DNA from 3 places in the Actinoplanes sp. G11-F43 genome. Region 2 is predicted to be linked to each of the others. Evidence: riboswitches for the same ligand, from Rfam matches in the RefSeq annotation. Region 2 holds a riboswitch; each other region holds the start of a gene.
The links. A riboswitch is a leader RNA that binds a small molecule or an ion and turns the genes downstream of it on or off. The one in region 2 is predicted to bind cobalamin.

Region 1 (7,888 bases), on a different contig from region 2:
GATCCGCAAGGACGGCGGAGACGTCAACTCGTTCGTCACGCGAGTGAAGAACAAGGAAAAAGGCGTCAAGCTGATGGGCTTCGGCCACCGGGTCTACAAGAACTACGACCCGCGCGCCGCCATCGTGAAGAAGGCCGCCCAGGAGATGCTCTCCACCCTGGACAAGCCGGACCCGCTGCTGGAGATCGCGTTCAAGCTCGAGGAGATCGCCCTCTCCGACGAGTACTTCATCTCCCGCAAGCTGTACCCGAACGTGGACTTCTACACCGGCCTGATCTACAAGGCCATGGGGTTCCCGACCGACATGTTCACCGTCCTCTTCGCCATCGGCCGGCTCCCCGGCTGGATCGCCCAGTGGCGCGAGATGATGGTCGACCCGGCCAACAAGATCGGCCGCCCGCGGCAGATCTACACCGGGTCCCCGGTCCGCGACTTCGTTCCGGCCGACCAGCGCTGATCCGTTCCGCCTTTCCGATTCACCTCTGCCGTTTCGCCAGACGCCTCGCCGGATATCGTCCGGTGGGGCGTCTGGCGTTCGACGGTAAGGGGAGAGACACATGGATGTGGTCATCGGCATCGACACCGGGACGACCTCGACGAAGGGGATCGCCGCCGGTCCGGCCGGTGAGATCCGCGCCCTCACCAGCGTCCACTACCCGCTCGCCGTCCCCGGCCCCGGCCGCGCCGAGCTCGACAGCACCGCCCTCGTCGACGCCGCCCTGCGCGCCCTCACCGACGTGGCCGCCGCCTGCCGGGACAACGGCGACCGGGTGATCGCGGTCAGCCTCAGCTCGTTCCTGCACGCCCTCGTCCCGATGAAGGCCTCCGGCGAACCACTCGGGCCGGTGATCACCTGGGCCGACAACCGGGCCGCCGAGCAGTGCGAGCGGATCGTCGCCGACGGGCACGCCAAGGAACTCCAGGCCCGCACCGGGACCCCGGTCCACCCGATGTCCCCGCTCACCAAGCTCGCCTGGTGGGCCGACTCGGATCCGGAGACGCTGCGGGACACCCCACGGTGGGGCGGGGTCAAGGAGCTGATCGTCGCGGCGCTGGCCGGCGGTCCCTTCCTCGTCGACCTGTCGGTCGCCTCGGGGACCGGCCTCTACGACATCCACGCACGGCGGTGGGACCAAGACGCTTTGACCGTTTCGGGGGTACGGCCGGAGCAGCTCGCCGAGGTCGTCCCCACCACACAGGCCCTGACCCTGGACCCCTCGGTGGCGGCGGCCGCCGGTCTGGAGCCGTCGACACCCCTGATCATCGGGGCCGCCGACGGGCCGCTCGCCAACCTCGGGGTGGGCGCCACCCCGGCCGGGGTGGGGGCGATCTCGCTCGGGACCAGTGGGGCGCTGCGCACCGTGGTGGGGGCTCCCACCAGCGACACCGCGGGGCGGTTGTTCTGCTACGCGCTCACCGAGGACCGGTGGGTGATCGGTGGGGCGGTGAACAACGCCGGGTCGGTGGTGCGGTGGGCCGGATCGGCTTTTGTCGGCGATTCGTCGGATTCCGTCGGGGAGGACGCCGACGACCGGGACGCTCGGCTGCTGGACGAGGCCGCCGCCGTCCGGGCCGGCAGCGACGGGCTCATCTGCCTGCCGTACCTTCTCGGCGAACGCGCCCCCTGGTGGCGTCCCGGCATGCGCGGCGCCTACCTCGGGCTGCGCCGCGAACACGGCCGCCCGCAACTGGTCCGCGCCGCCGTCGAAGGCGTCTGCCAGCAGCTCGCCCTGGTCCGCGACTCGTTCGACGCCGAAGGCGCGCCACTCACCGAGATCCGTGCCACCGGCGGGGCCGCCGCCTCGAAACTGTGGATCAGCGTGCTGGCGTCCGCCCTCGACCTGCCGGTCACCGTCGCCGACGTGCCCGAGGGCACCGCGCTCGGCGCCTGCCTGCTCGCCCGGCACGCCCTCGGTGAACTGCCCGACCTCGACCGGGCCGCCGCCATGGTGCCCACCGGTGAGCCCACCCGGCCCGACCCGGCCGACGCCGGCCTCTACCGGCGGTTGCGGCCACTGGTGGAGAAGAGTGCGCTCGCCGTCCTGGACGTGGTGACCGAACTCGACCGGATCGCGCCGGAACCGCTGCCCGGTACCGAGAAGGCAGTCCGTTCCTGACCGCTGTGGTGGAGCCCGCGTTGACGGGCCGATCGGCGGTCGGGAAGAGTGGCCGGTGAGCGGTAGCGGAGGAACCCGGTGCGAGTCCGGGACGGTCCCGCCACTGTGACCGGCTCACCTCGGTGAACCGGGAGTCAGGAGACTCCGGCCGCTCGCGACAACCGACGAGCGGGCGTGGACACCCGCCGGAAGGGACCCTGGTGACGACTCCGTACCCGTTCTCGGCCGTGGTGGGCCTCGACGACCTCCGACTGGCCCTGCTCCTCACCTCGGTCTCCCCGGCCGTCGGCGGTGTGCTCGTCCGCGGCGAGAAAGGCACCGCCAAGAGCACCGTGGTCCGCGCCCTCGCCGGGCTGCTGCCCTCCGTCGACGTGGTGCACGGCTGCCGGTTCGCCTGCGACCCGGCCGCACCCGACCCCGGCTGCCCCGACGGCCCGCACACCCCCGGAGGCCCGTCCGCGTCCCGGCCCGCGAGCCTGGTCGAACTCCCCGTCGGCGCCACCGAGGACCGGGTCGTCGGCACCCTCGACCTGCAGCGCGCGCTCAGCGACGGGGTCAAGGCGTACGAGCCCGGCCTCCTCGCCGCCGCCCACCGGGGTGTCCTCTACGTCGACGAGGTCAACCTGCTCCCCGACCACCTGGTCGACCTGCTCCTGGACGCCGCCGCGATGGGCCGCGCCCACGTCGAGCGCGACGGGGTGTCGGTCAAGCACGCCGCCCGGTTCCTGCTCGTCGGCACGATGAACCCGGAGGAGGGCGAACCCCGCCCCCAGCTGGTCGACCGGTTCGGCCTGGTCGTCAACGTCGCCGCGCCCCGCGACGCCCGCCAGCGCGCCGAGGTGGTCCGGCGGCGGCTCGCCTACGAGGCCGATCCGGACGGGTTCGCGGCCCGGTTCGCCGAGGCCGAACAGGAGTGTGCGGCCCGGATCGCCGCCGCCCGCGCCCAGCTCCCGTCGGTGACGCTGCCCGACACCGAACTCGACCGGATCGCCCGGGTCTGCCTGGCCTACGGGGTGGACGGCATGCGCGCCGACATCGTGGTCGCCCGCTGCGCCGTCGCCCTGGCCGCCTGGCACGGCCGCGACCGGGTCACCGCCGACGACGTCCGTGACGCGGCCCGGCTGGCGCTGCCCCACCGCCGCCGCACCGACCCCCTCGACCCGCCCGGCACCGACGAGGAGAAGCTGGACGAGGCCCTCGCCGAAGCCGAACGCCAGGCCCAGGAGGATCGCGCCGCCGATTCCCCGGACGCCTCCGATGCCGCCGGTCCGCCCGATCCCTCCTCCGGCGACGACCCCGACGACGATGGTCCCGGTGGTGGTGCGGGTCCCGGCGGTGGTGACGGTCCGCCCGACGGTTCCGGTCCATCAGACACCCTCGGCGGTACGGGGGAGAGCCCGGCCCCGCAGCCTCCCTCCGGTCCCCCCTTAGCGGCCGGCGATGCCTCTCCCGCCGGCGCCTCCGACTCCACGCCGTCCCCGGACGGCCGGCCCGCCGGAGCGGTGGCCACGGCGGGCACCGCCTACCGCACCCGCACCCTGCGCATCGCGGCCCGCGGCGAGGGCGGCCACACCGGCCGTCGTTCCCCGGCTTTCGCCCGCCGTGGCCGGGTGGTCGGAAGCCGCCAGCCGCAGGGCAAACTGGCCGGCGCCCCACACCTGTTCGCCACCCTCCGGGCCGCCCTGGACCGGATCGCCCTGGACCGGGCCGCTTTGGGCGGGGCCGCCGTGGACCGGACCGTCTTGGACGCCGTTGTCCCGGCCGCGCTGTCCGGTGACGACATCGCCGTCGCCCCGCTCCCCGCCCTCCCGCCGCCCGTGGTCGACGGCGCGGGCCCGGCTCCGGCCGGATCACCTCGCGCGGGTGGCGGCTTCGGGCCGGGCGGTGGCGGGCCCGTCCGGGTGCTGCCGCGGGACGTGCGGGAGTCGGTTCATGTCGGGCGGGAGGCCAACCTGGTGCTCTTCGTGGTCGACGCCTCCGGATCGATGGCCGCCCGGAAGCGGATGACACTGGTCAAGACGGCGGTGCTGTCCCTACTGCGCGACGCCTACCAGCGGCGGGACCGGATCGGGATGATCACCTTCCGGGGCAGTGAGGCCGACGTCGTGCTGCCGCCGACCTCCAGCCACGAGGTCGGCGTCCAGCGGCTGGCCGCCCTGCGCACCGGTGGCCGCACCCCGCTGGCCGCCGGTTTGAAAGCCGCGGTCGCCACGATCGCCACCGAACGCCGCCGCGACCCCCGCCGCCGCCCGTTGCTGGTGCTGGTCACCGACGGCCGTTCCACCAGCGGCCCCGACCCGATGCGCCTGGTCCCGGCCCTGTCCGGGGTGGCGAGCGTGGTCGTCGACTGCGAATCGGGCCCGATCCGCCTGGGCCTGGCCCGCAAACTGGCCGCCGCCCTGCGCGCCGAGATCATGCCCTTGGAGCAGCTCCAGGCCACCACGGTCCGCAACCGCCCGTCGCAGCCGTCCGGCCCGGAGACCGCGCCCGTCACCGATCGCGCCTACCGGCACGCTGCGTGACACCGGCACCCGGCCGGCCCGCAACACCGCTCGCCGTCCGGCGGATCCCCTCCGCCGGTTCGTCCTGGATCACGCGTCCCGGTGGGAAGACCAAGCGTCGGACACTTCTGGAGAACCGGCCTGGCGGCCCGTTACCCGGGAACTCGCTGGAAGACGCCGATCTGTGGTGCCGCGACCGCCTCCGCCACCGAGCCACGCCAGCGGGGTCGTGCCGGTGGTTGCGGTAAGAGGGAATCGGTGGGCGGATGCGTTCGCCCGTGGGGTCGTGCCGGTGGTTGCTGTCGGCGGGATTCGCCGGGCGGACGCGTTCGGTAGCGGTTTGTGTCCGATCACCGGTGGCGCCGGCCCGCACCGAGCGCACGTTCTCCCGATCGTGAGTGCCTGCCGGGCGGTGGGCGCCGACGCCGGCAAACGATCGTCGTCCGTGCGCGGGTGCCGGGTGCCGGCGGGGCTGCTCGGGGTCTGGGGGCTATTGCCCAGGGCGAGATGGTGACCGGGGTTAGCAGGGGGTCTCGGGATAGCCGGTGGCCTCGGAATCGCCGGAATCGCCGGGATTGCCCGGAGCGGCGGGCGTCCGGGGCGATAGGTGTTCGAGCGGCGGGAGAGCAGTGGGTGTCTGGAACGGTGGGATTCCAGAGTGGCGGGTGTCCGGAGCGGCGGGTGTCCGGAGCAGTGGGTGTCCAGAGCAGTGGGTGTCCGGAGTGGTGGGACTACGGAGTGGGGGGCGTGGCGGGGCCGGAGGACGGTGTGGGCCGCCGGGGAGTGCGTGGCGGGAGCCGCGCCGAGTTCGGTCGCCGGTCGACGTGGGGCGGGACGACTTCGGCGGGGCCCCTACGGCGTACCGGAAAAGGGTTGTTGAAACGGTGAGGAAAGGGGAGGCGACGTGCCGCAAGGGAAAGTGACGAGTGTGCCGAATGACGGGCTGACCACCCGGCAGCGGCGCCGGCAGGCGGTTTTCGCGGTGCACACCGGGGCCGGCAAGGGGAAGTCGACGGCGGCGTTCGGAATGGCGTTGCGGGCGTGGAGTGCGGGCTGGCCGATCGGCGTTTTCCAGTTCGTGAAGTCGGAGAAGTGGAAGGTGGGGGAGGAGGCCGCGCTGAAGGCGCTCGGCGAGCACGGCCCGACCCCGGTGACCTGGCACAAGATGGGTGAGGGCTGGTCCTGGATCCAGCGGGCCGGCACCGAGCGGGATCATGCCGCGGAGGCCGCCGAGGGGTGGGCACAGATCAAGCGGGATCTGGCTGCGGAATCGTTCAAGTTCTATGTGCTGGACGAGTTCACCTATCCGATGAAATGGGGTTGGGTGGATGTCGCCGACGTGGTGGAGACGTTGCGTGATCGGCCGGGCACTCAACATGTGGTGATCACCGGGCGGGACGCTCATCCGGATCTGATCGGGGCCGCGGATCTGGTCACCGAGATGACGAAGGTGAGGCATCCGATGGACGCGGGCCGGAAAGGGCAGCAGGGGATCGAATGGTGAACCGGATCGTCATCGCGGCGCCGGCCAGCGGGCACGGCAAGACGACTGTGGCGACGGGGCTGCTGGCGGCGTTCGCGCGGCGTGGGCTGCGGGTGGCGCCGTTCAAGGTGGGCCCGGACTACATCGATCCGGGCTATCACGCGCTGGCGGCGGGCCGGCCGGGCCGCAACCTGGATCCGGTGATGGTGGGGGAGGACCTGGTCGGGCCGCTGTTCGCGCACGGGTCGCGGGGTGCGGATCTGGCGGTCGTCGAGGGCGTGATGGGCCTTTACGACGGGCGGACGGGTGCCGGCGAGCAGGGGTCGACGGCGCAGGTCGCGGGCCTGCTCGACGCTCCGGTGATCATGGTGGTGGACGCGGCGGCGCAGGGCCGGTCGATTGCCGCGCTGGTGCACGGGTTCCGTAGTTTCGGGGCGGTGCGGCTGGCCGGGGTGATCTTGAACCGGGTGGGTTCGGACCGGCACGAGCGGATTCTGCGGGACGCCTGTGAGGAGGTCGGCACGCCGGTGCTGGGCGCGCTGCGCCGGGCGGACGCGGTGGCCGCCCCGTCCCGGCATCTGGGGCTGGTGCCGGCGGCGGAGCGGCGGGCCGAGGCGCTGGCCTCGGTGGACGCGATGGCCGAGCTGATCGCGGCGTCGGTGGATCTGGACGCGGTGGCGGCGGTGGCCCGGTCGGCGGCGGCGCTGTCGTTCGAGGCGTGGGACCCGGCCGTCGCCGAGCCGATCGAAAACGGTCCGGTGGTCGCGGTCGCCGGTGGTCCGGCTTTCACTTTCTCGTACGCCGAGACCACCGAGCTGCTGTCCGCGGCCGGTGCGACGGTGCTGCCGTTCGATCCGTTGCACGACGAGAGGCTGCCGGCCGGCACCCGGGCGATCGTGGTCGGCGGCGGGTTCCCGGAGGTGTACGCGAGCGCCCTGTCCGCCAACGAGCCGCTGCGCGACGCGGTGAGGAAGTTCGACGGGGTGATCGCCGCGGAGTGCGCCGGCCTGCTGTGGCTGTGCGAGTCGCTGGACGGCGCGCCGATGTGCGGCGTGCTCGCGGCGGACGCGGCGATGTCGCCGTCGCTGACGCTGGGTTACCGGGACGCGGTGGCGTTGTCCGACAGCCCGCTCGCCCCGGCCGGGACCCGGGTGACCGGGCACGAGTTCCACCGGACGACGGTGCATCCGCGGTCGGGTCTGCTGCTGTCGCCGGCGGCGGGTGCGGCGTGGGCGTGGCGGGGCGCCGATCCGGAGGGTTTCGCGACGCCCCGGCTGCACGCGTCCTATCTGCACCTGCACTGGGCCGGCCGCCCGGGGCTGGCGCACAACCTGGTCAGCGCCGCAGCCCGGTGATCGCCCTCGGGCTGGGCGCCCGCAGCGGGGTGGATCTGCCCGGTCCGGTGCTCGCCGCGCTGGCCTCGGCAGGCCTGGTTCCGGCTGACGTATCGGTGCTGGCCTCGCTGGACCGGCGGGCGGGGGAGCCGCGGGTGCGGGAGCTGGCGGCGGCGTACGGCTGGCGGGTGGCCGGTTTCCGGGCAGCGGAGCTGGCCGCCTGCCCGGTGCCGCATCCGGGCCGGGCGGCGGCCGCCGCGGTGGGCACGCCGAGTGTGGCGGAGGCGGCGGCGCTGCTGGCGGCCGGCCCGGGGGCACGTCTGATCATGCCGAAGAGGGCGCACGGGGGTGTCACCGTGGCGCTGGCTCTCTTTATACAGCCCGCCGGTAGCCACCAGGGATTTTGCTGAAACACCAGCCGATCGGGGCGTCGCTTTTCTGACAATACGTCGG
Region 2 (7,888 bases):
TCACCCGGCAGGTGATGGGCCACGCGGCGGCCACCCCACAGCCGGTCACCGACCCCCGGCTGGCCCGGCTCACCGCCCGGGAACTCCAGGTCCTGGCGGCCCTCGCGGACGGCGACGACAACACGGCCGTCGGACGGGCACTGTCACTGAGCCCGGAGACCGTACGGACGTACGTCCATCGGATCCTCGGGAAACTGGATGCCGCCAGCCGGGCGCAACTCGTCGCCATCGCCCACCGCTCCGGCCTGGCGGCGAACCACCACCGCCGGTAGGGCAGACTTTCAGCCGTGCGGAAGATATGTGTGATCGGCATCGGCGCGGGCGACCCGGACCACCTGACCCTGCAGGCGGCCAAGGCGATCGGCCGGACCAACGTGTTCTTCCTGCTCGACAAGGGTGAGACCAAGCAGAGCCTGATCGACCTGCGGGAACGGATCATCAGGGCCTACTCGCACCCGCACAAACGGATCATCGAGGGCCGGGACCCGGACCGGGACCGCAACCCGGCCGACTACACCGGCACCGTCGCCGACTGGCGGCACCGGCGCTCCCTCGTCCTCGAAGAGCTGATCACCGAGAATCTGAAGGACGACCAGACCGGCTCGATCCTGGTGTGGGGCGATCCGTCGCTGTACGACTCGACCATCGCGATCCTGGAGGAGATCCTGGCGCGGGGAGCGATCGAGTTCGAGTTCGAGGTGATCCCCGGCATCAGCAGCGTGTCCGCCCTCGCCGCCAAACACCGGATCGGCCTGAACCGGGTCGGGCAGCCGGTCCAGATCACCACCGGCCGGCGACTCGCCGAGGGCTGGCCGGACGGGGCGGACGACGTGGTCGTGATGCTCGACGCGCAGCAGGCGTTCACGAAGCACCCGGAGGCCGAGATCTATTGGGGCGCCTATGTGGGTACGCCCGATGAGCTGCTCGCCGCCGGCCCGGTGTCCGAGGTCGGCGACGAGATCGTGAAGACCCGGACCGAGGCCCGCGAACGGCACGGCTGGATCATGGACACCTATCTGCTCCGCCGCCGCACCGACTGATCCGCCCCTGCTGATCCGCCCCTGCTGATCCGCCCCTGCTGATCCGTTCACCCTGTCGCCGCGCTCGCTGCGCCCGCCGCGACCGGCCCGTCCATCCTGCCCGCTGCCTGTCGCATCGCCCGCCCCGCTCGCCCTGGCCACCCCGGCTCGCCCTCTGGCCACACCCGCCTGGCCACCCCGGCTCGCCCTCTGGCCACATCCGCCTGGCCACCCCGGCTCGCCCTTTTGGCCACACCCGCCTGGCCACACCGCTCGCCCTTTGGCCACCCCGGCTCGCCCTCTGGCCAAACCCGCTCGCCCTGGGCGCGGCGTCTGGGCGCCTGAGCGCCTGTTGATCGTCACAGGTCGTTGAAGGGCTCCGCGTAGGCGAATGTGCCGCGGATCTCCGGGTCGTAGGCGGTCAGCGTGCGGACCTGGAAATACGGCGCCCAATCGGCGACCGGCGGCTCGATCCCGTGCTCGGCGGCGAGCCGGAACCCGAACCGCGAGTAGTACGCCGGATCACCCAGCAGCACCACCATCGGCTCGTTCAGCGCGTCGGCCGCACCGAGCACCGCGTGCATCAGCGCCTTGCCGACACCACGGCGCTGATGATCCGGGTGCACGCTGAGCGGCCCCAGCCCGAGCGCGGGCACCGCACCGACCCGCCCACGGCTGCAGACGACGTGGCCGACCACCGCACCCGCGCCGGCCGTCCCGCCACCGTCAACCATCCCGCTCTCGGCGGCCGTACCGCTCTCGGCAGCCGTCTCGAAATCGGCAGCCGTCTCGAAATCAGCAGCCGTCTCGCAATCGGCGACGGCGACCAGGGAGAGGGCCGGAATCCAGCCATCGTCCGCCCGCAGCCGGTCCACCAGCCCAACCTCGACCGGCACCGGCACGACTTCAGAACCCGGCACGACTTCAGAACCCAGCGCGGCTACAGAACCCGACGCGACTTCGGGACCCGGCGCGGCTACAGAACCCGACGCGACTTCGGGACCCGGCGCGACTTCGGGACCCGAGGTGGCTTCGGGCTCCGGAGCTGCTCCAGGCTCCGAGACGGCTCCGGAAACCGGGGCGGTGAAGGCCGCGGCCGTCACCGCCCGGATCGCGTCGATGTCGCTGGGCAGCTCACGTCTGACGAACATCCGCCCAGCCTGCCATCAGGACTGGCCGTCCTCCAGATCACCCTCGGTCTCCAGGTAGAGCTGCTGGAGCGCGGCGAGCGTCTCCGGCTCCGGCGCCTCCCACAGGTTGCGGTCGGCGGCCTCCAGCAGGCGCTCGGTGATGCCGTGCAGGGCCCACGGGTTGGACTGGCGCATGAACTTCTGGTTGTCCGGGTCGAGCACGTAACTGGCGGCGAGCTGCTCGTACATCCAGTCGGTGACCACGCCGGCGGTCGCGTCGTACCCGAACAGGTAGTCGACCGTCGCGGCCAGTTCGAAGGCGCCCTTGTAGCCGTGCCGCCGCATCGCGGCGATCCACCGTGGGTTCACCACCCGGGCCCGGAAGATGCGCGCGGTCTCCTCGGTCAGGCTGCGGGTTCGTGCCTGGTCCGGGTTGGTGGAGTCGCCGATGTACGCCGCCGGAGCCTTGCCGGACAGCGCCCGCACCGTGGCGATCATGCCGCCGTGGTACTGGAAGTAGTCGTCGGAGTCGGCGATGTCGTGCTCGCGGGTGTCGATGTTCTTCGCGGCGACGTCGATGCGCCGGTACGCGTTCTCCATGTCGGGGCGGGCCGGCACCCCGTCCAGGCCGCGGCCGTAGGCGAAGCCACCCCACACCGCGTACACCTCGGCGAGGTCGGCGTCGTCCCGCCAGTTCCGGCTGTCGATCAACGGCAGGATCCCCGCACCGTACGCTCCAGGCCGGGAACCGAAGATCCGGGTGGTAGCGCGCCGCCAGTCGCCGTGCTCGTCCTGGTCGCGCAGCGCGTGCTCGCGCACGTAGTTGTCCGGCTCGTCGAGCGCGGCGATCATCTGGAACGCGTCGTCGAGCAGTGCCACCACGTGCGGGAACGCGTCCCGGAAGAAGCCGGAGATCCGGACCGTCACGTCGACGCGCGGCCGGCCCAGTTCCTCCGCGGTGATCGGCTCCAGGCCGGTGACCCGCCGGGACGCCGGGTCCCAGATCGGCCGGACCCCGATCAGCGCCAGGATCTCGGCGATGTCGTCGCCGGCGGTGCGCATCGCGCTGGTGCCCCAGGCGGACAGGCCGACCGAGCGGGGCCAGTCGCCGTAGTCGGTCCGGTACCGGTTGAGCAGCGACTCGGCCATCGCCTGCCCGGTCTCCCAGGCGAGCTGGCTCGGAATGGCCTTCGGGTCTACCGAGTAGAAGTTGCGGCCGGTCGGCAGCACGTTGATCAGGCCGCGCAGCGGGGAGCCGCTGGGCCCGGCCGGCACATAGCCGCCGTTCAGAGCGTGCAGCACGTGGGTCAGCTCGTCGGTGGTCCGGGCCAGCCGCGGCACCACCTCGGTGGCCGCGAACTCCAGCACCCGGACGACGTCCTCGTCGTCGGACAGCCCGGCGATCCCGTCGACCGCCCAGTCCCGCTCCTCCATCGCGGTGACCAGGGCCCGGGCCTGCTCCTCGACGGCGTCGGTCTCGGCGGTCGAGGCGTCCTCGGGCAGGCCCAGCGCCTCGCGCAGACCCGGCAGCGCGGCCACCTTGCCGGCCCACATCTGACGGGCTCGCAGCATCGCCAGCACCAGGTTGATCCGGGCCTCACCGGCCGGGGCCGCGCCGAGCACGTGCAGGCCGTCGCGGATCTGCACGTCCTTGACCTCACACAGCCATCCGTCGATGTGCATGATGAAGTCGTCGAACTCCTCGTCGTCCGGCCGGTTGGCCTGACCGAGGTCGTGGTCCATCTTGGCGGCCTGGATCAGGGTCCAGATCTGGGCCCGGATGGCCGGCAGCTTGGCCGGGTCGAGGGCCGCGATGTTGGCGTGCTCGTCGAGCAGCTGCTCCAGCCGGGCGATGTCGCCGTAGGACTCGGCCCGCGCCATCGGCGGGATCAGGTGGTCGACGAGCGTGGCGTGCGCCCGGCGCTTGGCCTGGGTGCCCTCGCCCGGGTCGTTGACCAGGAACGGGTAGATCAGCGGCAGGTCGCCGAGCGCGGCGTCGGTGCCGTCCGAAGCGGACATGCCGACGTTCTTCCCGGGCAGCCACTCCAGGTTGCCGTGCTTGCCGACGTGCACCACCGCGTGTGCGCCGAACTCGTCCGCCAGCCAGCGGTAGGCGGCCAGGTAGTGGTGGCTCGGCGGCAGGTCGGGGTCGTGGTAGATGGCGACCGGGTTGGCCCCGAACCCGCGCGGCGGCTGCACCATCACCACGACGTTCTCGTCGCGGAGGGCGGCCAGCACGATGTCGCCGCGATCGGTGTACAGCTCGCCGGGCGGCGGGCCCCAGTGCTGCTGGACGCTCTCCCGGAAGTCCTCCGGCAGGGTCGCGAACCACGCCTCGTAACGCTCGCCGGAGATCCGCACCGGGTTGCCGGCCAGCTGCTCCTCGGTCAGCCAGTCCGGGTCCTGCCCGCCGGCCGCGATCAGGGTGTGGATCAGACCGTCACCGTCGTACGAGCCGAAGTCGCCGATCCGGTAGCCCTCGTCGGCCAGCGCGGCTAGCAGCGCGACCGTCGACGCCGGGGTGTCCAGGCCGACCGCGTTGCCGATCCGCGAGTGCTTCGTCGGATAGGCCGACAGCATCAGCGCGATCTTCCGCTCGGCGGGTGGCACGTGCCGCAGCCGGGCGTGCGCCACCGCGATCCCGGCCACCCGGGCGGCCCGCTCCGGGTCGGCCACATAGACCGACAGCCCGTCCTCGTCGATCTCCTTGAACGAGAACGGCACCGTGATGATCCGCCCGTCGAACTCCGGGATCGCCACCTGCGTCGCCGCGTCCAGCGGGCTCAGGCCGTCGTCGCTGGCCTCCCAGGCGGCCCGTGAGCTGGTCAGGCACAGCCCCTGGAGGATCGGCACGTCCAGGTCGGCGAGGACACCCACGTCCCACGCCTCGTCGTCGCCGCCCGCGCCCACCGTGGCCGGCTTGGTGCCACCGGCCGCCAGCACCGTCACCACCAGGGCGTCCGACTTGCGCAGCTCGGCCAGCAGCTCGGGCGGCGCGGTCCGCAGCGACGCTGTGTAGATCGGCAGGGCCCGCGCGCCCTTCGCCTCGATCGCCCGGCTGAGCGCCTCGACGAAGGCGGTGTTGCCGGCCATGTGGTGGGCCCGGTAGTACAGCACCGCGACGGTGACCGGGCCGGCGGCGGCATCCGCCTCGCGGGGCAGCGGACCCCACTCCGGGGCGGCGACGGCGGGCGCGAACCCGTTGCCGGTCAGCAGCACCGTGTCGGAGAGGAAGTCGTGCAGCGACGCCAGGTTGTCCGAGCCGCCCTGCGCCAGATAGACGTGCGCCTCCGCGGCCACCCCGGCGGGCACCGTGGACAGTTTCATCAGATCGGCGTCGGGTGCCTGCTCGCCGCCCAGGACCACCACCGGCACGCTGCCCGCGAGCAGCGTGTCCAGGCCCTCCTCCCAGGCCCGGCGCCCGCCGAGGATGCGCACCACGACCAGGTCAACCCCGTCGAGCAGGGCGGGCAGGTCGGCGACGCCGGTGCGCGCCGGGTTGGCCAGGCGCCACGGGGAACCGCTGGCCCGGGCACTGAGCAGGTCGGTGTCGGATGTCGACAGCAGCAGGAACATGCGCGCGCTCCCCCTCGGGGTCCGCGCCCCGGGTAGACGGATCGTGGCGACCGGAGTTCCTGGCTCCCAGGGGGAAAACCCCTGGTGACAGTGGCGGGACCGCGCCGGACTCACACCGGCTTCCTCCGCGGCGTCGCCGCTCGTTAGGCCTTTAACCTTCCGCGAACCCGGTGTCCCGCGTCAAGGCGAACCCGGTGCTGTGACGCTCCCGACCCGAGGGCGGGCGAAGGTGAAAAGGTGTCGGAGGGCGGCCGTAGTATCCGGGCCATGGCTCCCCGTCGAACCTCCGAGACCGACGCCTGCCCCGGCGCGCTCCGGCTGCATGCCGCGGCCGACGGCATGCTGGCCCGGGTGCGGCTGCCCGGCGGGATGCTGTCCGGGGCTCAGCTGCGGTCGTTGCGCGAGCTGGCCGAGGAGTTCGGGGACGGCGCGCTGGAGCTGACCTCCCGCGCCAACCTCCAGCTCAGAGGCCTGGACCCGGGCGACGCGACGACCTTGGCGGCCCGCTTGCGGTCGGCCGGGCTGCTGCCGTCCACAACCCACGACAATGTACGTAACATCGCCGCCCCGCCCCTGCCCTCCGCTTCGGTGCGCGCGCTGGTGGCCGAGCTCGACCGGGCGATCCTCGACGATCCACTCCTGCCGTCACTGCCGGGCAAGTTCCTGTTCGCCGTCGGCCAGGTCCCACTCTCCGCCGACGTCGCCGCGGTCCCACTCGTCGCGGCCCCCCACGCCTCGCACCCACGCGACGCGGTCCCTCCCACCACGACCACTCCCATCGCGGCTCCTTCCGCCGCGGATCCGGTGGGGGGTTCGGGCGGTGAGTCCGCCGCGGATCCGGTGGAGGGTTCGGGCGGTGAGCTGTTCGCGATCCGGTTCGGGGGGCACGACACCGGGGTGCGGGTGGCGTCCGGGCTGGTGGTGCGGGTGCTGATCGCGGCGGCGCACGCGTTCCTGGCCGAGCGGGACGAGCAGCGGGGTGACGGGGCGGCGGCGTGGCGGTTGCGGGAGCTGAGCGACGGGCCGGCCCGGGTCTCGGCGCGGGTGGTGGCCGAGCTGGGCCTGGTGACCGTGCCGGTGGAGGTGGCGGTTCCGGTCGACACCGCCGACCCGGGTGACCTGATCGGGGCGGTTCGTCAGGAGGACGGGCTGGTCGCGGTCGCCGCGCTGGTGCCGTTGGGGCGGTTGTCCGGCGTACCGCTGCGGGTTTTGGAGGAGGCCGCCGACCTGGTCGTGACGCCCTGGCGTGGGGTGGTGGTGACCGGTCTGCCGCCGGAGGCGGTGCGGTTGTGGGCGGATCGCCTGGCCGCGGCCGGCCTCGCGGTGAGTCCCGGCTCGGCATGGTCCGGAGTGACCGCGTGCGCCGGGCGGCCCGGTTGCGCCAGATCGCTCGCCGACGTGCGCGCGGACGCCACCGAGGCGGCTCGGTTCGTGGACGGGCTGCCGGTTCACTGGGCCGGGTGCGCCCGTGCGTGCGGCAGTCCCGCCGGCCGGCATGTCCTGGCCGAGGCCACACCGGACGGCTACCGGATCACCCGTCTCCCGGACGGTGGTCACCGCGCCACCTGGCATCGCGAGCCAGCCGGGCCGCACCGAGTGACCGAAAGGGACCAGGAGGATGATTCTGTTCCCTCCGATTGTTCGGGCTCACCCAACGGGCCGGGCCAGACCGGCGGGCCGGGCCGGGGGCACGAGGACCTGAGCGGCGAGGGTCGCGGAGTGGGCGGGGAAAGCGGACTGGTCGGGCCATCGACTCCGGCGGCGGGATCGCCCCGGATCGGCGGAGCCGCACCGGTCACGGCCGGCGCCCGGGCTTGGGGGCTGGCCGACGTGGTGGCTGTGGCTAGGAGGGCCTGAGAGATGGAGTACGTGCGCGACGGCGCGGAGATCTACCGGCGGTCGTTCGCCACCATCCGGGCCGAGGCGGACCTGTCGGGGCTGCCGGAGGACGTGTCGCGGGTGGTGGTTCGGATGATCCACGCCTGCGGGATGGTGGATCTGGTGGAGGATGTCCGGTTCAGTCCGGGTGTGGTCAGCTCGGCCAGGAAGGCGCTGCTCGGTGGCGCCCCGATCCTGTGCGACGCGGAGATGGTGGCGTCCGGGGTGACCCGGACCCGGCTGCCGGCCGCCAACGAGGTGATCTGCACGCTGCGGGATCCGGCG
Region 3 (7,888 bases), on a different contig from region 2:
GACTCACCGGCCTGGTCCTGATCGGACTGGCGATCACGGCCACCTACGCCGGCCAGGGTCTGCTCATCGCCCGGGTCATCGCCCAAGTCCTCGACGGTGCCGTCTCCTGGCCCACGATGGCCGGCATCGCCGCCCTCCAGGCCGCCCGCGCCGGACTCCTCTGGGCCCGCGAAACCACCGCCACCACCGTCGCCGCCCGGATCCAGGACGACCTGCGCGGCCGGCTGCTGGCCAGACTGTTCACCCTCGGACCCGGCTGGACCACCGGCACCCGCACCGGCCGCATCCAGTCGACAGTGGTCGACGGCGTCGAGTCGATGCGGGGCTACTTCGCTGACTTCCTGCCCCAGCTGATCTCGTCACTGCTCGGCGCGGCCGTACTGATCGGCTACGTGTGGACGCTCGACCCGGTCGTCGGCGCGACCATCGCCGCCTGCGCGCTGCTCGCCGGCGCCGCCCCACGGATCTCCCGGCGGCTGATGAGCGCGCCGCTGACCAGGTGGTTCACCGAATACCGGGCGCTGTACGCGGACACCCTCGACATCCTCCAGGGCATGGTCACCCTCAAAGGCGTCAACGCGCACCGCCGCCGCGGCGCGCAGATGGCCGCCCAGTCCACCACCTTCGCCACCACCTCCACCCGGCTCACCGCCGCCGTCGCCGCGTACGAGATCGTCGTCGGGCTCGCCGCCGGTGCCGGCACCGGCCTCGCCGTCGGCGTCGGCGCCCTGCGCACCGCCGACGGCCAGCTCGACGTCGCCACCCTGCTGATCGTCCTGCTGCTGTCGAGAGAGTGCTTCCGGCCGCTCACCGACCTGTCCCGGGCGTTCCACGGCGCCTACCCCGGCCTGGCCGCCGCCGACGGCGTCTTCGAACTGCTGGACACCCCGCCGGCGATCCGGCCCGGGTCCGCCGTGGCGATCAACGGCCCCGGAGAGGTACGGGTGGAGAACGTCACCTTCGCGTACGTCCCCGGCCAACCCACCCTGACCGACGTCACCTTCACCGCCGCCGCCGGGCGCACCACCGCGATCGTCGGCCGCTCCGGCGCCGGCAAGAGCACCGTCATCGCCCTGCTGCTGCGCTTCTTCGACCCCGGCACCGGCCGGATCCTGATCGACGGCCACGACATCACCGGCCTGGCCGACCCGCGCGCCCTGGTGTCGGTGGTCTCCCAGGACACCTACCTGTTCCACGGCACCGTCCGCGACAACCTGCTGCTCGCCCGGCCCGGCGCCGACGACACGGCACTCCGGCAAGCCGCCCGCGACGCCGCCGCCCACGACTTCATCACCGCACTACCCGAGGGATACGACACGATGATCGGCGAACGCGGCACCCGGCTGTCCGGCGGCGAACGCCAGCGGATCGCGATCGCCCGCGCCCTGCTCAAGGACGCGCCGATCCTGGTCCTCGACGAGGCCACCTCGGCCATCGACTCGGCCAACGAGGCGACCATCCAGGAAGCGCTGGCACGGCTCGCGCGACGGCGCACCACACTGGTCATCGCCCATCGGCTGTCCACCGTGCGCACCGCGGACCACATGGTGGTTCTCGACGACGGAACGGTGGCCGAACAGGGCCCACCCGATCAACTGTTGGCCAGATCCGGTGGTGCCTACCGTCGGCTAGCCGTAGCTCAGACAGGTAACGCGGCATGACCGAAACCGTGAAACGCCTGCGTACCATGCTTTTCCTGCTGCGCGCCCACCGACTGCTTCTGGCCAGCGCGATCGGCTCCGGCGCCCTCAACCAGCTCCTCACCATCGCCGGCGCGGCCGTCGGCGCCTACCTGGTCGGCCTGGTCGCCACCGGCGCCGGCGCCGACACGCTGATGCCGTGGTTCTGGCTGCTGGTGGTGCTCATCCCACTACGGGCGATCACCCCGTGGCTGGACAACACGCTGTCCCACACGATGGCGTTCCGGGCGCTCGCCGACACCCGTACCCGCGTACACGCCGCCTTCGAACGCCTCGCCCCCGCCGGCCTGGCCGGGCGCCGCAGCGGCGACCTCGGCACCGCCATGGTCGCCGACGTGGAAGCCCTCGAAGTGTTCTTCGCCCACACACTGAGCCCGCTGGTCGTCGCGGTCACCGTGCCGTTCAGCACCCTGGTCGCGCTCGGCCTGATCCACCCCGTACTGCCGCTGGTGGTCCTGCCGGTCCTGCTCGCGGTGGCCACCGTGCCGATGTGGCTGGCCCGGCGCGCCCGCACCCAGGGCGACGCGGTCAAGGCGGCCGCCGCCGACGTGGCCGCCGAAACCGTCGACGCCGTCCAGGGCCTGCGTGAACTCGCCGTCTTCGGCGCCACCGGCCGCCAGCAGAACCGGATCGCCGCCGCCGTCGCCCGGCTGCGGGCCGTGCAACGCTCCCACGCCGGCCGCGGCGGCGTCGAGAAAGCCGCCATCGACACCCTGGTCACCGCCGGAACCCTGGCCGTGCTCGCCACCACCGCGCTGCTCACCGCCGACGGCCGGATGAACCCGGCACTGTTCCCGGTCGCCGTGGTGCTCGCCGCGTTCTCGTTCACCCCGGTCACCACCGTCGCCGAAGTCGCCAAGGACCTCAACCTGGCCGCCGCGGCCGCCGCCCGGGTCGCCGAACTACTCGCCCTGCCGTCCCCGGTCTTGTCCGTCACCACCGCGCCGCCCGCCGTGACGGGCGCGGCGGTCGCCTTCCGCGACGTGGCCTTCCGGTACGGCGATGATCTGCCGTACGCGCTGTCCAGCCTCGATCTGGACATCCCCTCCGGCGGCAGTGTGGCGTTGGTGGGGCATTCCGGTGCCGGGAAGTCCACCACCGCCCACCTGCTGCTGCGCTTCCAGGACCCGTCCCGGGGCGTGGTCAGCATCGGTGGGGTCGATCTGCGCGATCTGCCGTTGGAGCGGTTGCGGGAGCTTGTCGCGTTCGTGCCCCAGGACCCCTATCTGTTCCACGGCACGATCACCGAGAACCTGCGCCTGGCCCGGCCCGATGCCACCATCGCGGAGTTGGAGGCGGCGGCCCGGGCGGCTGGGGCCCACGAGTTCGTGATGGGGCTCGCCGAAGGGTACGAAACCACGGTGGGGGAGCGGGGCACCCGGTTGTCCGGTGGTCAGCGCCAGCGGATCGCCCTGGCCCGTGCACTGCTGACGGACGCTCCGGTGCTGGTCCTGGACGAGCCGGTGTCGAACCTGGACGCCGAGACCGAGCGCGTCCTGGCCGAGGCGATGTCCGGAATCATCGCCGGCCGAACCACCCTGATCATCGCCCACCGCCTGTCCACCATCCGCACAGCCGACCGGGTGGCGGTCCTGTCCAACGGCCGCCTGACCGAAACCGGCACCCACGAGGAGCTACTGGCCACCAACGGCCCCTACGCCCAGCTGATCAGCGCCCAGCTGGCCGTTCATTGACCGTCCGGCCCTCGCCCGCACAAGTGGCCGTTTCCCGGCCCGGCCTCGACCGATCTTGGATGATCTACCACCTTTGTAGAGCCTTGCTCCTGGCCGCCTGATCACTTGCGGTCAATTGCTCACGCGGGCGGCCCGTCCAGCCGAGACCTTGGTGGATTTACCACCGTTTTCGGTGGTAAATCCACCAAGATCGGCTGGGGTGGAGCTGGAAGGTGGACACTCGCGCGGGGAATTGACCCGAGCGGGCCAGCAGCCGAGAAGCAGGCTCACTCCGACAAGGTAGGACACCTCGTCCAGCGGATCTTGCCGTGCTAGGGTGCGGCACGAGTCGACCGCATCCCATGGATGCCAGGGAACTCCGGTGTGATTCCGGGACTGGCGCGCAGCGGTGAGGGCGACGGCGGCACGACTACGCCACTGGGGAGCGGGCGCTTCCTGGGAAGGCCGTGCCGCCGGCTGACCCCGAGTCCGAAGACCTGTCGGCTCACGTGTTCGTCAGTGGGCTCTCGCGACCAGGGTCTCCGACCCGAGAGGCTTCCGCCTTGGATTCGCCGCCCTCCGACGACGGCTACGTTTCGGCAGTAGAGCTGTGTGATCCGCGGTGGTGGGCGGGTGCTGTCGCGGCCTACAGTTCCTGGCTCGGGACCCGGCATGCCGCGCCCGGTGCCGCCTGCTGTCTGCAGCACTACTGCGGCAAGGTCCTGCCCCTCGTCGTGGCGGAGTGGGTCCGGACCGGCCGGCTGCTGTCGATGCGTCACGAGGACTGGCAGGTCCGCGTCGACGAGAACGCGGCCACCACCGCGGCCCGGCACACCGCGGCCCGGCACACCGCGGCCCGGCACACCGCGGCCCGGCACACCGCCGGGCACACCGCGAGCGGCACGCCCGCCGGGGTGCCGGCGGTCGGGCAGGCCGTCGCTGATCATGTCGCGCCGCTGCTGGACGGGGTTCTGGCCGCGTCCAATCTCACCCGGGCGACCGCGCTGGGCGGGCCCGCCGCCTCGCTCGGTGGTGCCGTCGCCCGCCTCTACGCCGCGGCCGATCCGGCGGACCGTGCCGGGATCGTACGGGACGGGGCCGCGATCATCGCCGTGCTGGAGCAGACCGCTGGGCGGGCTCTGATCAGGCTGGACGCCGACGGTGACGTCCTGCTGCAGACCCGGACCACCTGCTGCCTGATCCGCCTCGGGACAGAACGTTCGTTCTGCGATACCTGCCCCCGAATGGACCCCATCGAACGGGTCCGCCGTCAGCGCGCACGCACCCGGAGAGCCCACCCGTGAAACGACGCCTGCCCTTCTGGCCGCTCCTGATCGCCCTACTGCTGAGCGCGGTGGCCAGCGCGATCGCCTCCCTGGCCTTCGGCTCCGAACGAATCCCCCTGACCGAGGTGGTCGGCGCCGTGACCGACCGGTTCACCGGCACCCCACCCGGCCGCTGGGACGTGATCATCTGGGAACTCCGGATGCCCCGGGCCCTGATGGCCCTGACCGTCGGCGCCGGACTGGCGGTAGCCGGTGCCGGCATGCAGACCCTGGTCCGTAATCCGCTGGCCGACCCGTACCTGCTGGGTATCAGTTCCGGCGCCTCGGTGGGCGCCACCGCCGCCATCACCACCGGCGCGCTCGCGGGCCTCGGCGTCTACGCGGTCTCCGGCGGCGCACTGCTGGGAGCGGTCGGCTCGGCCCTGCTGATCTGGCTGATCGCGATGGCCCAGGGCGGCCTGACCCCGCTACGGCTGGTGCTGTCCGGTGTGGTGCTCTCCTCGGGGCTGTCGGCGATCGCGTCACTGCTGGTTTTCCTCAGCGCCGACCCGCGGGCCGCGAACTCGGTGATGTTCTGGATGCTCGGCAGTGTCGGCGGCGCGTCCTGGGAAAAATTGATCATTCCGGCGATCCTGGTGGCCGCCCTGACGGCCGGGATGCTGGCGATGCATCGCTGGCTGGACGCGCTGGCCGCCGGACCGGAGACGGCGGCGTCCTTGGGGATCAACGTGGCCGGGATGCGTACGACATTGTTCGTGGGCCTGTCGGTCCTTGTCGGTGTGCTGGTCGCGGTCAGTGGAGGCGTCGGGTTCGTCGGCCTGATCGTGCCGCATGCCGCGCGGCTGGTCGTCGGCGCCCGCCACCGGGTGGTCCTGCCGGTCGCGGCGGTCGCCGGGGCGGTGTTCCTGATCTGGGTGGACGTGCTCGCCCGGATGGCGGTGCGCCCGCAGGAGATCCCGCTCGGGGTGGTCACCGGGGTGCTCGGTGCGCCGTTGTTCCTGCTGTTGATGGGGCGGGGCATGTACCGGTTCGGCGGCGACCGGTGACCGCGCTGCGCCTGGACGGCGTCTCGGCACGGCTGGGTGGCCGCACGATCCTGCGCGATGTCGACCTGACGATCCCGGAGGGCGTACGCCTGGGCATCGTCGGTGTGAACGGCGCCGGCAAGTCGACGCTGCTGCGGGTGCTGGCCGGAGTGCTGGCACCGGGTTCGGGCAGCGCCCTGCTGGACGGTGTCGACCTGCGCAGGCTCCCGGCCCGCGAGCGTGCCCGCCGGCTGGCCTTCGTACCGCAGGAGGATGTCACCTCCCCGGAACTGCGGGTCGGTGAGATGGTCGCGCTCGGCCGGGTGCCGCAGACCCGGCCCTGGTCCCGTGACAGCCGTGCCGAGCACCGGATCGTCCGTGAGGCGCTGGACGCCGTCGGGCTGGCCGGCCGGTTCGACACCGCTTGCGACCAGCTGTCCGGTGGTGAGCGGCGGCGCGCGGTGCTGGCCCGGGGCCTGGCCCAGCAATGCCCGATCATGCTGCTCGACGAGCCGACCAACCACCTCGACGTGGCCTGGCAGCTCGACCTGCTGGACGTGTTCGCCGCCCGGGCCCGCACCCTGGTCGCCACCATCCACGACCTGGATCTGGCGTTGCGGTTCTTCGACCTGCTCGCCGTCGTCGGCTGGCCGCCCGGCGCCGACCGGGCCATCGACCCGGCCGGCATCGTCGCGTTCGGCACGCCCGCCGAGGTCCTCAGCACCCGCCGGGTGGCCACCCACTTCGGGGTCGGCTCGGTGCAGGTGCCGCATCCCACCCTCGACCAGTCCCACCTGCTCATTCACCCCCGAGAGGACTCATGACCATCCGAACCGGCGTCACGCTGGCACTCACCCTGACCGTCCTGACCGCCTGCTCCAGCCCGTCCCCCACCGGTGAGGCCACCGCCGGGGCGATCACCGTGCAGAACTGCGGGCAGGACGTCGGTGTGGACGAACCCATCAGCCGGCTGTACGCGTACGACGGCGGCATCATCTCCATCGTCCTGGCCGCCGGCGCCCGCGACCAGCTGGTCGCCGTGACCGGCATGGATCAGGACCAGGCGGTGCTCGAACTCGCCTACCCGGACCTGCGCGTCGGTGACCTGAAGGCCGTCGGCGACCAGCACCCCACGCTGGAGAACGTCCTGGCGGTCAAACCGGAGATGATGTTCGCCGGGTACGGCTACGGCTTCAGCGAGTCCCGCAACCTGATGCCCGAGGACCTGACCACGCACGGCATCAAGACATATCTGCTCAGTGAGACCTGCAAGCAGGACGACGGCGCCCGCGGCACGATGGACGCCTGGACCGCGCTCACCACCGACCTGCGCAACATCGGCGACCTGACCGGCCACCGCCCGACCGCCGACACCGTGGTCGCCGACATCGACAAGCGGCGGGCGGCGCTGACCGCGGCGCCGAAGGGCACGCGGACCCCGACCGCGTTCCTGTTCGACTCCGGTGGTGACGCCATCTTCACCTCCGGCTCGTTCGGCGGCCCGCAGGCGATCTTCGACGCGGCCGGAGTCGTCAACGCCACCGCCGACGTCGAGGACACCTGGACCGAGGTGGGCTGGGAGCGCCTGGCCGCCTCCGACCCGGACGTCATCTACTTCGTCGACTACCCCGGCCAGACCTACCAGCAGAAGGTGGACACGCTGAAGGCCAACCCGGCGTCCCGCGACCTGACGGCGGTCAAGGAGGAGCGGTTCGTGAACCTGCCGTACGCCCTGTGGGTGTCCGGCCCTCTCAACATCGACGCCGCCGAGTGGGTCCGCCGGTCGGTGGAACACTTCGGTCTCGCCCCGTCGGCCGGGATCGCCCCCACCCTCGACATCACCCGGCTCACCGAACTGCCCGGCAACGCCTGGCTCCGCTGACCCGGATTCCGGCCGGGGTGCGGTAGAACTGTCGTACACGACGGAGAGGCCGGCCACAGCAGATGTCCCCTGAGGGAGCGTTGACGATCCGTTCGGCTGTCGGTGGTGACGGCGTCGTGCGTCTCGCGGTGGCCGGTGAGGTCGATCTGGCCACCGCCGAGCAGCTGTACGACGCGATCGCCTCGACCGCCGCGACACCCGGGGTGCGTACGGTCGACGTGGACTTCTCCGAGGTCGCGTTCTGTGACTCGACCGGCATCGGCGCGCTGATGCGGGCCCGGCACAGCGCGGGGGAGAGCGCGGTCGCGATGCGGGTGGCCGC

Region 1: linked by a shared signal. The riboswitch ahead of ACQ0O7_RS23395 (VWA domain-containing protein) and the one ahead of cobN (cobaltochelatase subunit CobN) in region 2 are both predicted to bind cobalamin.
Region 3: linked by a shared signal. The riboswitch ahead of ACQ0O7_RS09875 (hypothetical protein) and the one ahead of cobN (cobaltochelatase subunit CobN) in region 2 are both predicted to bind cobalamin.

What each region holds. Positions count from the first base shown of each region.
Region 1 is NZ_JBNZCE010000019.1:81,186-89,073, forward strand. Features, by position in the region: gene ACQ0O7_RS23385 (citrate synthase) at 1-457, shown strand, start outside; gene ACQ0O7_RS23390 (gluconokinase) at 558-2,117, shown strand; cobalamin riboswitch at 2,161-2,283, shown strand; gene ACQ0O7_RS23395 (VWA domain-containing protein) at 2,318-4,639, shown strand; gene cobO (cob(I)yrinic acid a,c-diamide adenosyltransferase) at 5,523-6,122, shown strand; gene ACQ0O7_RS23405 (cobyrinate a,c-diamide synthase) at 6,116-7,456, shown strand; gene ACQ0O7_RS23410 (cobalamin biosynthesis protein) at 7,453-7,845, shown strand.
Region 2 is NZ_JBNZCE010000017.1:183,543-191,430, forward strand. Features, by position in the region: gene ACQ0O7_RS19655 (response regulator) at 1-272, shown strand, start outside; gene cobF (precorrin-6A synthase (deacetylating)) at 288-1,040, shown strand; gene ACQ0O7_RS19665 (GNAT family N-acetyltransferase) at 1,379-1,915, opposite strand; gene cobN (cobaltochelatase subunit CobN) at 2,186-5,725, opposite strand; cobalamin riboswitch at 5,761-5,881, opposite strand; gene ACQ0O7_RS19675 (precorrin-3B synthase) at 5,993-7,582, shown strand; gene ACQ0O7_RS19680 (precorrin-8X methylmutase) at 7,586-7,888, shown strand, end outside.
Region 3 is NZ_JBNZCE010000008.1:153,805-161,692, reverse strand. Features, by position in the region: gene ACQ0O7_RS09885 (ABC transporter ATP-binding protein) at 1-1,661, shown strand, start outside; gene ACQ0O7_RS09880 (ABC transporter ATP-binding protein) at 1,658-3,394, shown strand; cobalamin riboswitch at 3,707-3,892, shown strand; gene ACQ0O7_RS09875 (hypothetical protein) at 3,937-4,677, shown strand; gene ACQ0O7_RS09870 (FecCD family ABC transporter permease) at 4,674-5,705, shown strand; gene ACQ0O7_RS09865 (ABC transporter ATP-binding protein) at 5,702-6,508, shown strand; gene ACQ0O7_RS09860 (ABC transporter substrate-binding protein) at 6,505-7,566, shown strand; gene ACQ0O7_RS09855 (STAS domain-containing protein) at 7,683-7,888, shown strand, end outside.